3 regions of the Tigheibacillus halophilus genome follow, and region 3 is predicted to be linked to each of the others. Evidence: riboswitches for the same ligand, from Rfam matches in the RefSeq annotation. Region 3 holds a riboswitch; each other region holds the start of a gene.

Region 1 (4,635 bases), on a different contig from region 3:
ATTATCGGCCAATATGTTCCTGGAAGATCAGTTGTCCACCGGCTCGACCCCCGAACAAAGATAACGATCATTTTCTTTTTCGTCATCTTTGTGTTTTTTGCTAATAACCTTGCAAGCTATGCGTTGCTTACAATATTCGCTGTGTTGAGTGTACTGATGTCACGTGTGCCGATCCGTTACATTTTAAAAGGGCTGACGCCAATTTGGTTTCTGATCGTGTTTACCTTTTTACTGCATCTGATTGTTACGAAGGAGGGGGCTGTAGCGTTTGAAATATTTTCATTCAAAGTGTATACAGGGGGCATCATACAGGGCTTTGCTATTTCCATGCGTTTCTTTTTGTTGATTGTCGTCACTTCGCTGTTGACCCTGACGACAACGCCGATCGAAATTACCGATGCCATCGAAGTCATGCTAGGTCCTCTGAAAAAAGTGAAATTCCCGGTGCATGAGCTCGCCCTGATGATGTCCATTTCTTTGCGGTTCATTCCCACCTTAATGCAGGAAACAGAAAAAATATCCAAGGCGCAAGCCTCCAGAGGTGTCGATTTCCGCACGGGTCCGATCAAAGAGCGGATCAAAGCGGTTGTCCCGTTGCTAGTTCCCTTGTTTGTCAGTGCATTTAAGCGTGCTGAGGAGCTTGCCATGGCGATGGAGGCAAGAGGGTACCAAGGGGGAGAAGGACGCTCTAAACTGCGGGAATTGAAGATAAGCGGTATAGATATTGCTATATATATATTATTTATCGCCGTTATCATTGTATTATTTTTTGTAAGATCATAAAAGATTGCTGCAGGAGGAAAGAAAGGCATGTCTAAAATCAAATGTGTGATCAGTTATGATGGCAGCGGTTTTGCTGGCTATCAAATCCAGCCGGGAAAGCGAACAGTACAAGGAGAAATTGAAAAGGTGCTGACAAAGATACACAAGGGGAAACCCGTTCGCATTTACGCTTCCGGCAGAACTGATAGTGGTGTACATGCGCTAGGCCAAGTCATCCATTTTGAGACGGATAACATCATGTCTGCAGCAAGCTGGAAACAAGCGTTGAATGCCATGGTACCTCATGATATCTTTATTAAAGATGCGATGCGTGTACCAGATACCTTTCATGCCCGTTTTGATGTGGTGGAGAAGGAATACCATTACGTGGTTTCACGCTCCAAGGAACCAGATGTATTCAAGCGTCATTATGCCTACCATTTTCCTTATACATTAGATGTAGGGCGAGTCCAGCGTGCCTGCAGCTGTTTTGAAGGTACCCACGACTTCACGACCTTCTCCTCTGCCAAATCAACAGCAAAAGGAAGTAAAGAAAGAACGCTGTTTGAAGTCTCCTGCGAAGAGCATGGCAATGAACTTATTTTCATCTTCCGGGGGAGCGGTTATCTTTATAATATGGTACGCATTTTGGTTGGCACATTGCTGGATATCGGGCAGGGTAATATGGAAGCGGGAGATATACCAGATCTTTTTGCAAAAAAGGATCGTCGCCTGGCAGGCAAGACTGTACCACCGGAGGGGTTATATTTGTGGCATGTCGTGTATGATCGGGTAAAATGATCTGTAAATCTGCTGTAAATTAAAACTAGCAATCATTTTACTTTGCATCATTCAGAAAATAAGGTAAAGTAAAGACAAATAAATAAAACAGTCCACTAGGGGTGCCATTTGGCTGAGATAAGACAGCGTCTTGATCCCTTTGAACCTGATCTAGTTCGAACTAGCGTAGGAAAGTGGAGATGGCATGTATACTATTCTTGTATCATAAACCACTCCATTTCTGGGGTGTTTTTTTATTTTCTACTCAAGCGCAGGAAGGTTGGTGAGGCTTTGTAACAGATGACTTATTGAAACTGTCCTGTCGTCATGAATTCTTGATTAAACATTCATTTGAGGAGTGGTTGAACATGGATTATATTGCCAAAATAAGAGAAAACAGCCCGTTCATTTTTAACATTACAAATGAGGTTGCAACAAACTTTGCAGCAAACGGATTGATAGCGATTGGTGCTTCGCCTGCTATGTCGCATACTCCAAGAGAAGCGGAGGAAATGGCACGTCATGCCGATGCGGTCGTACTGAATTTGGGCACACTGACTGAGGATCGGGCTGAAGCAATGTTAAAAGCAGGTAAAACAGCTAATGATGCAGGGGTGCCTGTCATATTGGACCCTATCGCTGCTGGTGCAACTACTTTTAGAACCGAAGTCATTGCAGAAATATTAAGCACTGTGAAATTGGCAGTTATCAAGGCAAATGCCGGTGAGATTGCTGTGTTAGGAAATGTTTTGAAAGAGACGAAAGGACCTGATTCACCAATTGAAAAAAATGATCCTAATGTGGCAGCTGCGGTTGCTGAAAAATATAAAACGATTGTCATTGCAACTGGAAAAACAGATGTAATTTCGGATGGTTCGAGAAGGACCCTTTGTGATAATGGCCATCCAATGCTCCAAAACATCACTGCAAGCGGATGCCTGCTAACATCGATCGTCGGAGCGTTTGCAAGTGTCACTCAAGACATGTATGAAGCGGCTGTTTGGGCCACAGCCAGCTATGGTATCGCAGCAGAGCTGGCAATGAAAACAGCTGAAGGCCCAGGGACTTTTATTCCAGCATTGCTTGATCAGTTGTACGCCTTGGACCAAGAGAAGGTGAAGGGGTATCAACGCATACAGGAAATGGAAGAAGAAAGGAAAGTGTTTTGATTCCGGTAAAGAGCTGGCTGACTACGCATTGAAAAGGAGGAAGAAGCAATGATGGAAACGCTTTTATTTATTGAAACCGGTACTGGTATTGATGTGCACGGGCAGGATGTTAATGTAGCAGCAGAAAGGGCTGTGATCGATGCCATTCATTATAATTCCATGCCAGGCATGAAGAAGATACTTCCGAATGGAAATCTGCAAGCAATGAAAGTGAATGTAAAACTTGGTATTCCCAGAGACCGTAACAAACTGGATAAAGAAAAGATCAAGCAGATGATTCCATATGGCACGGTGTCAGTTGAAGTACTGGAAGGCGGTTTGGCCACAACGAGCGGCATTTTTCTCGAAGAGCAACAAGATACAAATGATTTGATGTATATTGTGAACGCTGTTGTTGAAGTGGGTTACTGATTCATTTTTGGTTACGTTTATGCTGGCGGCATGACAAGCCGGCGAACATGGCAAAGGTTTTTATCAAATAAACGAATAAGGGGGCATTTTTTATGCGTTTTTCAGAAATCTTAAGGGAAGCAACCAAACATAGCTGGGAATTAAGCTTGCATCATCCATTTGTCCAAGGAATTGTCCGCGGCGATTTGCCGCTAAGTACATTTAAAAACTATATTATGCAAGATATCTATTACCTTAAGCATTATGGGAAGGTACATGCATTTGCAGCAGCGCATGCAGATGATTTTAGTGTCGCCGCGAAATTAGCTGATAAAGCAAGGAGGACTGCACAAGCAGAACTTACCGTTCACCAGGAACATGCAAAGCTTTTGCATATTACAGACGAAGACATCAAAAACTTTAAACCGGCTCCAACAGCGTATGCTTATACATCACACATGTATCGTGCAGCTTTGTCCGGCAGTCTTGCACAGATCGTTGCTTCCATGCTTCCATGCTACTGGCTATATGCAGATATAGGGTTAAAAAACAAAGAGGCTAAGCCGAAGGAAAAAATCTATGAAAACTGGATACAAACGTATGCAAGTGATTGGTTTCAGGAATCAACGCAGGAAATGATCGACTTGTTAGATACACTAGCAAGTGAAGCAAGTAATGCTGAAAAAGAAAAGATAAAGCAACAGTTTATCTTATCCAAGGAATACGAACTCGCTTTCTGGGAGATGGCTTACAGCTTTGAAACGTGGCTATCGGAAAGAGAGCATACAAAAACTACTGTTTAAATATCGACTGTTTATCGTCTTTGAATGGACATATGAAGGGTTTTCAAACATGTAAAAGGTCAGGATATACAGGAAGCAACCTCAACCCTTTGCAAAAGAAAGAAAATCTTTATAAAACTTGACATCGCGCCTTGCTTGTTATATGATAGCTTATGGCATTTTATTTCTAAATCCATGATTAGCCCCGGAAACTAATTATGTTGAAAATAGAAATAATCAACTGAAACGAATTTAATTTGGAGGGTAACTTACCATGCGTACAACTTTCATGGCTAATGAATCTAATATAGAACGCAAATGGCTTGTTGTCGACGCTGAAGGTCAACGTCTTGGACGTTTGGCAAGCGAAGTAGCTGCAATTCTTCGCGGCAAGCATAAGCCTACGTATACACCACATGCTGATACTGGTGACAATGTGATCATTATCAATGCTGAAAAAGTGGAATTGACAGGTCATAAACTAAGCGACAAAATGTACTATCGTCACTCTGGTCATCCAGGCGGTTTGAAATCCCGCAATGCTGACGAAATGCGTACAAAATATCCTGAGCAAATGCTGGAGATCGCTGTTAAAGGCATGCTGCCTAAAGGATCACTCGGACGCAAAATGGGTAAAAAATTGCACGTCTACAGAGGCGCTGAACATAATCATCAAGCACAAAAACCTGAAATCTACGAACTTCGCGGATAATTAATAGGGAGGTAAATCAATTGGCACAAGTACAATACTA
Region 2 (4,635 bases), on a different contig from region 3:
CTCTTATATGCACATCATCGTCAACGATTAAAATTTTCGCCATATGCATCCATTCCTTTATCCAAAATACCGAACGATTCAAACGTACTTTGTTATAGTAACCGAATCTAAGTCCATTTCCTGTGTGACTGATAGTATCTTACAATCAATTTATGAACTGAATATGAACTCCCTATTTATTATAATACAGGCTGACAAGCACATAAACACGGACGAAGATATGGGGAGCCAAGCTCATTATAGTGTCATACCAAATTTATTATCCTGTCACTTTGCTTTTTCCAAACCTGCCTTCCTCCCCTTATATACTTTCCCTTTTACCATTTGGTTTCATCATTTTCACATTTGATTTTTATATGGTGCAGCCTGACATTCAATTCCTCTGAAGATAGTATATTTTTCAATCTTTTCCTTTACATTCCATTCAAATCTCGTTATGATAAATTTAGAAAACTGCATACGGTAAAATTCGCACTAGGGGAGCTTGTATGATTAGCTGAGAAGAACAATTACGTTCTGACCCTTTGCACCCGATCTGGATAATACCAGCGTGGGGAAGTGCAGTCTTGTATTTATTAAACCAGTGATTAACTGACATGACTGCATTTCTTCCAAGAAATGCAGTTTTTTTATTAACACATAAATCCAACATGCAGCTTATCAAATAGGGAGGTGAGGAACAGTGACAGAAACATGGGGTTTTTTGGATAGTGGATTACACGACGCAGCTACCAATATGGCTCTGGACGAAGCTTTATTAAGATGGCACAGCCAGGGACGCATTCCCCCGACATTGCGGCTATATGGCTGGTCTCGTCCAAGCCTGTCCATTGGACACTTTCAAAAAATGGAATATATCGATTTCGATGGATTGCAAAAACATGGCTGCCAGCTTGTTAGGCGTCTGACTGGCGGAAGTGCTGTTCTGCACGACAATGAGCTTACATACAGCATTGTCATCTCTGAAAACCATCATGCCATCCCAACGTCAATTACAGAAGCTTATCATGTGTTATCAAAAGGAGTGCTTCAGGGCTACAGAAACTTAGGAATAGCAGCTTGCTATGCAACACCTGGGAGAGAACGTGATAAAAACATTACTGCTATATGTTTTGAAAAGACCGCTTACTATGAAATGGTTTTTGAAGGTAAAAAGATATCTGGAAATGCACAAACCCGCAAGCAAGGCACATTGCTCCAGCATGGATCCATTCCTATGAGCATCAATGCACATATGCTATTTGATTTGTTTGCTTTTCCATCTGAAGCAGTACGGCAAAAGAAGAAAAGCCAGTTCATTCAAAAAGCGATCACGATGGATCAAATCAAGCTAAAAAAGCATTCTTACGGCGAAGTGAAGCAAGCGTTTTATACCGGTTTCCAACATGGCCTGGATATATCTCTTCGCCCCATCGTATTAACAAATTCGCAATGGGAGGAAGTGCACTCTCTTGCAAAATCTAACTATCTTCTCGGAACGCTCATGGACGCCAAATAAAAAATCAGAGGTGAACATCATGGTGCAGCAAAAGGAATACATTCGCAAACCGGAATGGTTAAAAATTAAATTAAATACGAACAAATCCTATACTGGCTTAAAAAAATTAATGCGTGAAAAAAGATTGCATACGGTTTGCGAGGAAGCGAAATGTCCTAATATCCATGAATGCTGGAGTGAACGGCAAACTGCAACATTCATGATCCTTGGTGATACATGTACACGCGGTTGCCGCTTTTGTGCGGTCAAAACAGGGTTGCCCAATGAATTGGACTGGGGCGAGCCTGACAGAGTGGCAGACTCTGTCGCCATCATGGGGCTCAAACATGTGGTAGTCACAGCTGTGGCCCGGGATGACTTGAATGATGGAGGCGCAGCCGTATTTGCTGAAACGGTCAACGCCATCCGACAGAAGAATCCAGGTTGCACTATCGAGGTTTTACCTTCAGATATGAAAGGTGATTATGAAAGTTTATATACGCTAATGAACAGCAAGCCGGATATTTTCAACCACAATATCGAAACAGTACGTCGTTTGACAAAACGCGTACGCGCAAAGGCACAGTATGATCGTTCACTTCAACTCTTGCAGCGTGTCAAATTGATTGCACCGCACACACCAACGAAATCCAGCATCATGCTTGGCCTGGGTGAAACAAAAGAAGAGATTGTCCAGGCTATGGATGACTTGCTGGCTCATGGTGTTGACATTATGACGATTGGCCAGTACTTGCAGCCTACCAGAAAGCATTTATTTGTGGAAAAGTACTATCATCCGGATGAATTCGCTGAACTGAAGGAGATCGCCTTGAAAAAGGGATTCCGTCATTGTGAGTCCGGCCCGCTTGTCCGATCTTCTTATCATGCTGATGAACAAGTCAATCGCGGGTCAGCGCAACGTCGGATCCAATATATGAAGGGCTATGAAAAACAAACCGATGAAACAATTGATTTTACGTTCTGACAAAAACTTTTTCTTTTAAAAAAATCTATTCAATGACACCAGGGGAGCTGTACACGGCTGAGAAGGACAATCATTTTGTTCCGACCCTTTGCACCCGATCTGGATAATACCAGCGTGGGGAAGCGTAGTCAATCATGGGCATAAATCTATCACTTATACCCATCTACTAAACTACTGCATTCCTCGCGAATGCATTTTTTTACGTGTACAGTTCTCTTCTGCAAAAAACAGGAGGTATATAATATGTCAAACGAAGCATGTCATTCCGGCGAAATCGTGGGAGTAAGTTTTTCATTACACCCGATGTGCAACCAATTTATCGATATCATTTTAGGAACACTTGAGAAGGTGGATTCCACAAAAGTGTGGATGCGAACGGACGATGTGACGACCACCATCCGCGGCAAAGCAGTTCACGTATTTGATGTATCCAAAGCCATTTTCATAATCGCGGCACAAACAGGCGAACATATCGCTTATCAGGCAACCTACTCTATCGGCTGCCCGGGGGATGCTGCCGGGGATGTTTACCTTGCTGAAGATGATGAACCTGCAAACTTGCAAGCCATTCAAAATATCCAGCAAGAGGTATCTGCCAAATTTTCCTTGTATCCACTTGGAGGGGTGCATTATATGGACATGATTTATAAGCAGATTGACGCGATGAAAGCATACGTCCATGTATCTCCTGCTCATTACTCTACATATCTGAGGGGGAGTGCTTTACACATATTTGATGGTCTGGAAAAAGTTTTCAACCAGACAGTTGCATCGGGGTCCAGCCATACTGTCATGACAGTGACTATTTCAGCCAACAGCCCATCTTTAAAAGGGGGGTCCGCAGATGAAACAATGGCGCTTTAAAGAAATTGTCGTCATGGCTGCATTGTCTGTTGTTTTCGCAGTTGTTTATCTTGCCTTTTTACCTTTAGGGAAGTTATTGGTAGGTTTTTTCGGGCCCATTGGCTATGACTTCATTTTTGGTATTTGGTTCATTGTTTCCACCATAGCGGCTTATATCATTCGAAAACCCGGCGCTGCTTTTTTATCAGAAACGATTGCAGCCATGGTCGAAATGCTGATAGGTAATGCAACCGGACCGATGTTAATCATTACTGGCATGGTCCAAGGCATCGGTGCAGAGGCAGCTTTCGCCATCACGAGATGGCGCAGCTATAACATATGGGTATTAATGTCCGCCGGAGTCGGCTCCGCCCTGACCAGTTTTGTCTACGGTTACTTTGTCAGCGGATATGCTGTCCTTGAAACAGGGTATGTCATGGCTATGCTGGCTACCCGCATGATCAGCGGCGCGTTGATTGCCGGCTTGATCGGTAAAGCTATCAGTGACAATTTGGCTAAAACCGGCGTACTGGACAGTTTCGCTTTAGGAAAAGTATATCGGAGGAAAAATGCAGCATGAACCCATTAGTAAAGATTAACCAGCTCCAGTTGCAGTTTGAAAATCACACAAATCATAAGACATTATCCAACATAAGCTTTGAGGTGGCACATGGCGAAACGCTGCTTCTGCTTGGGCCGAGCGGCTCTGGAAAAAGTACTTTGACACTATGTTTGAACGGTCTATTCCCAAGAGAGTTGGACGGTCAAATGGCTGGTGAAATTCTATTTGACGGAAAACACGCAGCAGCTTTCTTTCCTGGCGAGCTTTCTCAATTGGTCGGTGTCGTTTTCCAAGATCCAGAAACACAATTTTGCATGATGCAAGTTGATGATGAGATTGCATTTGGATTGGAAAACATCGGCACACCTCCAGCAGAAATCGGTCAAAAAATAGATCATGCCTTAGCACTTGTGGACATGTCAGCTTACAAAACATCTACGATCGCAAGCTTATCCGGCGGCCAAAAGCAAAAACTTGCATTGGCTTGTATTCTGGCAATGGAACCTGCCCTGCTAGTACTTGATGAACCGACTGCCAATCTAGACCCAGTCGCAACCAATGAAGTGCTTCAGATCATTAAAAAATTACAACAGAAAACGAATTGTTCCCTTATCGTCATTGAACATCACCTCGATGGCTGGACAGATATCGCTTCCCGATGTGTGCTGTTAAATAAATCAGGAACTATCTTCTTTGATGGCAATCTGAAGGATGCAGTCCTGACACACCATCGACAATTAAAGGAAGAAGGTATCTGGCTGCCAAAGA
Region 3 (4,635 bases):
TCAATGAAATGATCAGAATGGCCATCCTGCCATAGAACACGTACTTCTTATCATCTTCATCATTTTTGATGATGGCTTTATACAGATCTTCCACCAAAGCGGATGAAGTAACGATCAATTGGGAAGAAATAGTGCTCATGATTGCTGCCAGCACTGCTGCCAAGAGAACCCCCGCGATAAATGGGTGAAAAATAATTTGACCCAGCGCAATAAAAATCGCTTCCGGATCACTTAACGAAGCACCCGGATGTTGCTTAAAATACGCGATGCCTATCAGAGCAGTCGCAGATGCTCCAATCAAGCTTAACGCCATCCAGCCAATCCCGATCCTTCTGGCTTGCTTCGTTTCTTTTACCGATTTGATAGCCATGAAGCGGACGATGATATGCGGCTGTCCAAAATAGCCGAGTCCCCAGGCTGCTGATGATATGATAGCAGCAAAAGAAACTCCTTTAACCAAGCTGAAAGCATGCGGGTTCACCGAACGAATAGATTCGGTTGTTTCGCCAAAACCTCCCGTTAGAAAGAAACCGAAGAGCGGCACAAGAATAAGTGCTAAGAACATGATTAGTCCTTGTACAAAGTCCGTGTAGCTCACAGCCAAAAAGCCGCCAAAAAGCGTGTAAGCAATCACTACAGCCGAAACCAAAAGCAAACCGCCATGATAGCTCATATTGAAAGAGCTTTCAAAAAAGACTCCGCCTGCTACCATACCTGATGAAACATAGAAAGTGAAAAAAACCAGGATGATTAGTCCGGAAGCTATTCGCAGGATTTTCGAGTTATCCTTCAATCGGCTGTCTAAATAACTTGGGATGGTGATGGAATTGCTCGATACTTGCGTATATACACGCAAACGCGGCGCGACAAACAGCCAATTCAAATAAGCGCCGATGGTCAACCCTATTGCCATCCAAGCCTCGCTGAGTCCAGATACATAGATGGCGCCGGGAAGCCCCATCAGCAGCCAGCCTGACATGTCAGCGGCTCCCGCACTCAACGCTGTTACAGCTGGGCCGAGTGACCTGCCGCCAAGCATATAATCTGTCAAATTGGCTGTACGGCGATACGCATACCAGCCAATTGCCAGCATGCCAGCCAAATAAATGATGATAGCCAGTAATTGGTATGTGTAATCTGTCATCTTCTTCCCCCTTTTTTTGAATACTTATAGAATAGCATAAAAGCTGTAAGGTTAGTAAATTTTCCCCGTCAGATTCGACAACATATATAACGATGCTCGCAACGTTCGGTAAATTGCTTTCTACAGATAAATATATGCCCCTTTCACCTTCTTTAGTCAGCTACAGCGAAGAAAACAGTGTTATTTCAGCTTTTACATATGCTAAAAACACTACATTGCCCTACTGGAAATGGCTCTAAGACATGCACCTCTTGCTTTTCGCCATTAAAACTGCTGTAATAAAGCAGCTTTCCATCTGTAGATACCTGAAGATCTGACAGCGCAAAACCATGTCTCGTTGTCAATCGCTCATTATGTCCCCCATCAAGTGCAACAACGTAGATATCAAAGTCTTCTTGTGGAGCTCCTTCATTTTCGGCACCCGTCTCATATAATTTACTGTACGCCTTCGCATCCATTCCAACGTAATAGGTTTGTTTGCTATCAGGTGCGAAAGCTGCTGCTGCCACATGCATATCAGCAGGCCCCACTTTTTTCACTTCCCTGCCGTTTTCGTCCGCTACATATAACTCATTTACACCGTTTGCAGATTTGGCAAGATATAGCATATGCTTTCCATCGTTCGCAAATACAGGGCGTTGCAGTTGTTCATCTTTGGAAACGACTATTCTGCTTACATTCTTGCCATCAATATCGGCCTTGTATATGGATTGTTTGCCGTTTACATAATAAGAGAAGATGATTGTCTGATCATCTGGCGAGATGGAGATACTGTCACCTACACCGGTAAAATGCCGATAAGGATCATCGTCTCGAATGACATGGTAATTCACTGCTGAAATCATTTGGCAGGCGCAGCGCGAAAAACTTATTTCAATGATACTATCCATTTCTCATGACAAACTGCTAATCTTTTGTTATCCTAAAAAAGAAGTGAATATTTGTAATACTACTAGGGGTGCCCTAAGCGGGCTGAGAGGAAAGCACCGAGCTTTCCGACTCTTATGAACCTGATCTGGTTAATACCAGCGGAGGGAAGTAGTCGGACAGTAGTCCATGCTATTTCAGCTTACACAAGCCAGGTTCTTCTCACAGAATCTGGCTTTTTTGCGCCCGGAAAGGAGGTTGTCTTTGCACCGAACACGTTTACTCACGACAATGGCCGTCTTTATTGCAATTGGAACAATCGGCTCACAGTTATTATGGTTTCCCGCTGGCATAGCAAAAGCCTATCCAGTGCAGCATGCGGTAAATGTAATGGCCGCAGTGACACTCGGACCATTCCCAGCAGTTGTGATCGCATTTATGATCGGGTTACTCCGCAACATGCTTGGTATTGGCACGCTGATAGCATTTCCCGGTGGTATGATTGGTGCTTTGCTGGCAGGGCTGCTTGCGAGGAAATTCCACCATGCCATATGGGCTGCCGCCGGCGAAATAGTTGGAACTGGTATCATTGGCGCTTTTCTTTCCGTACCATTTGCCAAGCTGTTTTTAGGCAGCAATGATGGCGCCATGTTTTTTGTTCCATCTTTCCTCGTAAGCAGCGTGACAGGGGCATGTATCGGCCTGATTATCGTTTCAAGACTCAAAGGGAAAAGCCCAATCTTCCCACCCCATTAATAGATACACATTTCAAAGATATGGTGTATATATCCCATTGTGCTTGCGTAGTGCAAAGCGAAATTTTATAAATTTTTATCTGAAGCCTTCCGTAAGAGCTGTCGGCTGGAGCTGCAACTTGGGAAGCGGCTTACATAGACGGAACTTGACTAGTGGCTTCTAAGGAGGCAATCAAATGAAAAAAGTATCTTGCGCGCTTACCATCGCTGGGACAGACCCTACTGGCGGGGCAGGAATCCAGGCCGATTTAAAAACGTTTGAAGAGTTGAAGAGTTATGGCATGTCGGTTATCACTTCTGTGGTCGCACAAAATACGACAGGCGTACAGGAATTACATCATATACCGCTTTCAATGCTCAGCAGTCAATTAAACAGTGTCTTTTCAGATATGCCGGTACATGCAGTAAAAACCGGAATGATCGCCGATAAGGAAATGATGCAAGCAGTCGCACAATATTTGCAAGAAGGCCATTTTCCTTATGTGATGGACCCGGTGATGGTAGCCACGAGTGGTGATGCCTTGATTGCGGAAAATTCCCGTCTGTACCTAAGGGACCACCTGCTTCCTTTGACAACATTGGTTACGCCAAATATACACGAGGCCGTATATTTAACGGGAAAGAAAATCGAAACCACAACAGATATGCAGGAAGCGGCAAAACTGCTTGTTGATAAATACGGTGCCGGCGCTGCGCTGATAAAAGGCGGACATATGAAAGGTGACGCAGTTGATTTTTTATATGATGGAAAAGAAATGCACACTTTCACTGCCAAACGAATTGAAACAGAAAATACACATGGTACGGGATGCACTTACTCCGCAGCCGTAACAGCATTTTTAAGCCAGGGCATGCCACTCTTGACATCTGTACGCAAAGCCAAAATGTTTGTTACAGCAGCAATAAGGAATTCTTTTGATATCGGCAATGGCAACGGCCCAACCAACCATTGGGCAGCACGAGAGGAAATGCTATTCCATGAAAGAGAAACCATCCAGGACTTATAATACTAGAAAGCCAATGATATATATCATTTGGCAAATCAGACTGCCGCACATTTCACGGCAAATAAGCTCCCGTTAAGGTACTCTAGCGAAACAGTAAGGAGAATATCATGAAACTTTTCAAAAAAGAATGGTTACGAAAATATTTCATTATGGGTACACAAAATTGCATAAAACAGGATCCGGAACAAATTCTGAGGGAAGCGATTTCTGGAGGTATTACTGCATTTCAATTTCGCGAAAAAGGAAAAGGCTCGCTGACAGGACAAGCGAAGATAGCAATGGCAATGAAACTGCGTGACATCTGCTATAACGAGGATATACCATTTTTCATCAACGATGATGTAGACTTGATCGAATTATTACAAGTGGATGGTGTTCATATTGGGCAGGATGATATTTCCGCAGCAAAGATACGCGAGAAACACCCAAATTTGGCAATAGGGTTATCGGTGTTCAATGATGCCGAACTGGCTGTCAGTCCCTTGTCGCTCATTGATTATATTGGCGCAGGTCCAATTTATCAGACGACAAGCAAGGAAGATGCCAAACAAGTGACTGGGACAAAATGGGTGGAAAGCCTTCGCTCCAAATATCCTAAACTTCCCATTGTCGGTATAGGTGGTATAGACACTGGCAATGCAGCGAAAGTAATCGAAGCAGGTGCGAATGGAGTAGCTGTCATCAGCGTCATCACAAAGGCTGACAATATCGAAGAAGCTGTCACAAACATATAAAGGGACAGATCCCCGCCGCACTAAATTCAAGTGACACAGCGGTGGGGACTGTCCCAGCTGGTTATATATTTCTTCTTATCGCACGGATATTAGCCATTTTGTTGTCCCATGTTTTTTGACTGAGGTCC

Evidence for each region. A riboswitch is a leader RNA that binds a small molecule or an ion and turns the genes downstream of it on or off. The one in region 3 is predicted to bind thiamine pyrophosphate.
Region 1: it holds a riboswitch for thiamine pyrophosphate, as region 3 does, so the genes downstream of both, thiM (hydroxyethylthiazole kinase) here and thiW (energy coupling factor transporter S component ThiW) in region 3, are expected to answer to the same signal.
Region 2: it holds a riboswitch for thiamine pyrophosphate, as region 3 does, so the genes downstream of both, ACFSMW_RS18265 (YkoF family thiamine/hydroxymethylpyrimidine-binding protein) here and thiW (energy coupling factor transporter S component ThiW) in region 3, are expected to answer to the same signal.

The regions. Positions count from the first base shown of each region.
Region 1 is NZ_JBHUIZ010000009.1:49,599-54,233, forward strand. It holds gene ACFSMW_RS10920 (energy-coupling factor transporter transmembrane component T family protein) at 1-783, shown strand, start outside; gene truA (tRNA pseudouridine(38-40) synthase TruA) at 811-1,563, shown strand; TPP riboswitch at 1,651-1,752, shown strand; gene thiM (hydroxyethylthiazole kinase) at 1,911-2,711, shown strand; gene ACFSMW_RS10935 (Lin0512 family protein) at 2,760-3,122, shown strand; gene tenA (thiaminase II) at 3,215-3,904, shown strand; gene rplM (50S ribosomal protein L13) at 4,158-4,595, shown strand; gene rpsI (30S ribosomal protein S9) at 4,616-4,635, shown strand, end outside.
Region 2 is NZ_JBHUIZ010000016.1:72,954-77,588, reverse strand. It holds gene ACFSMW_RS18280 (response regulator transcription factor) at 1-43, opposite strand, end outside; TPP riboswitch at 467-574, shown strand; gene ACFSMW_RS18275 (lipoate--protein ligase family protein) at 683-1,498, shown strand; gene lipA (lipoyl synthase) at 1,509-2,462, shown strand; TPP riboswitch at 2,493-2,600, shown strand; gene ACFSMW_RS18265 (YkoF family thiamine/hydroxymethylpyrimidine-binding protein) at 2,706-3,326, shown strand; gene ACFSMW_RS18260 (ECF transporter S component) at 3,307-3,885, shown strand; gene ACFSMW_RS18255 (ABC transporter ATP-binding protein) at 3,882-4,635, shown strand, end outside.
Region 3 is NZ_JBHUIZ010000003.1:395,991-400,625, reverse strand. It holds gene putP (sodium/proline symporter PutP) at 1-1,144, opposite strand, end outside; gene ACFSMW_RS02525 (TolB family protein) at 1,330-2,034, opposite strand; TPP riboswitch at 2,089-2,198, shown strand; gene thiW (energy coupling factor transporter S component ThiW) at 2,276-2,767, shown strand; gene thiD (bifunctional hydroxymethylpyrimidine kinase/phosphomethylpyrimidine kinase) at 2,943-3,773, shown strand; gene thiE (thiamine phosphate synthase) at 3,881-4,507, shown strand; gene ACFSMW_RS02505 (nicotinate phosphoribosyltransferase) at 4,569-4,635, opposite strand, start outside.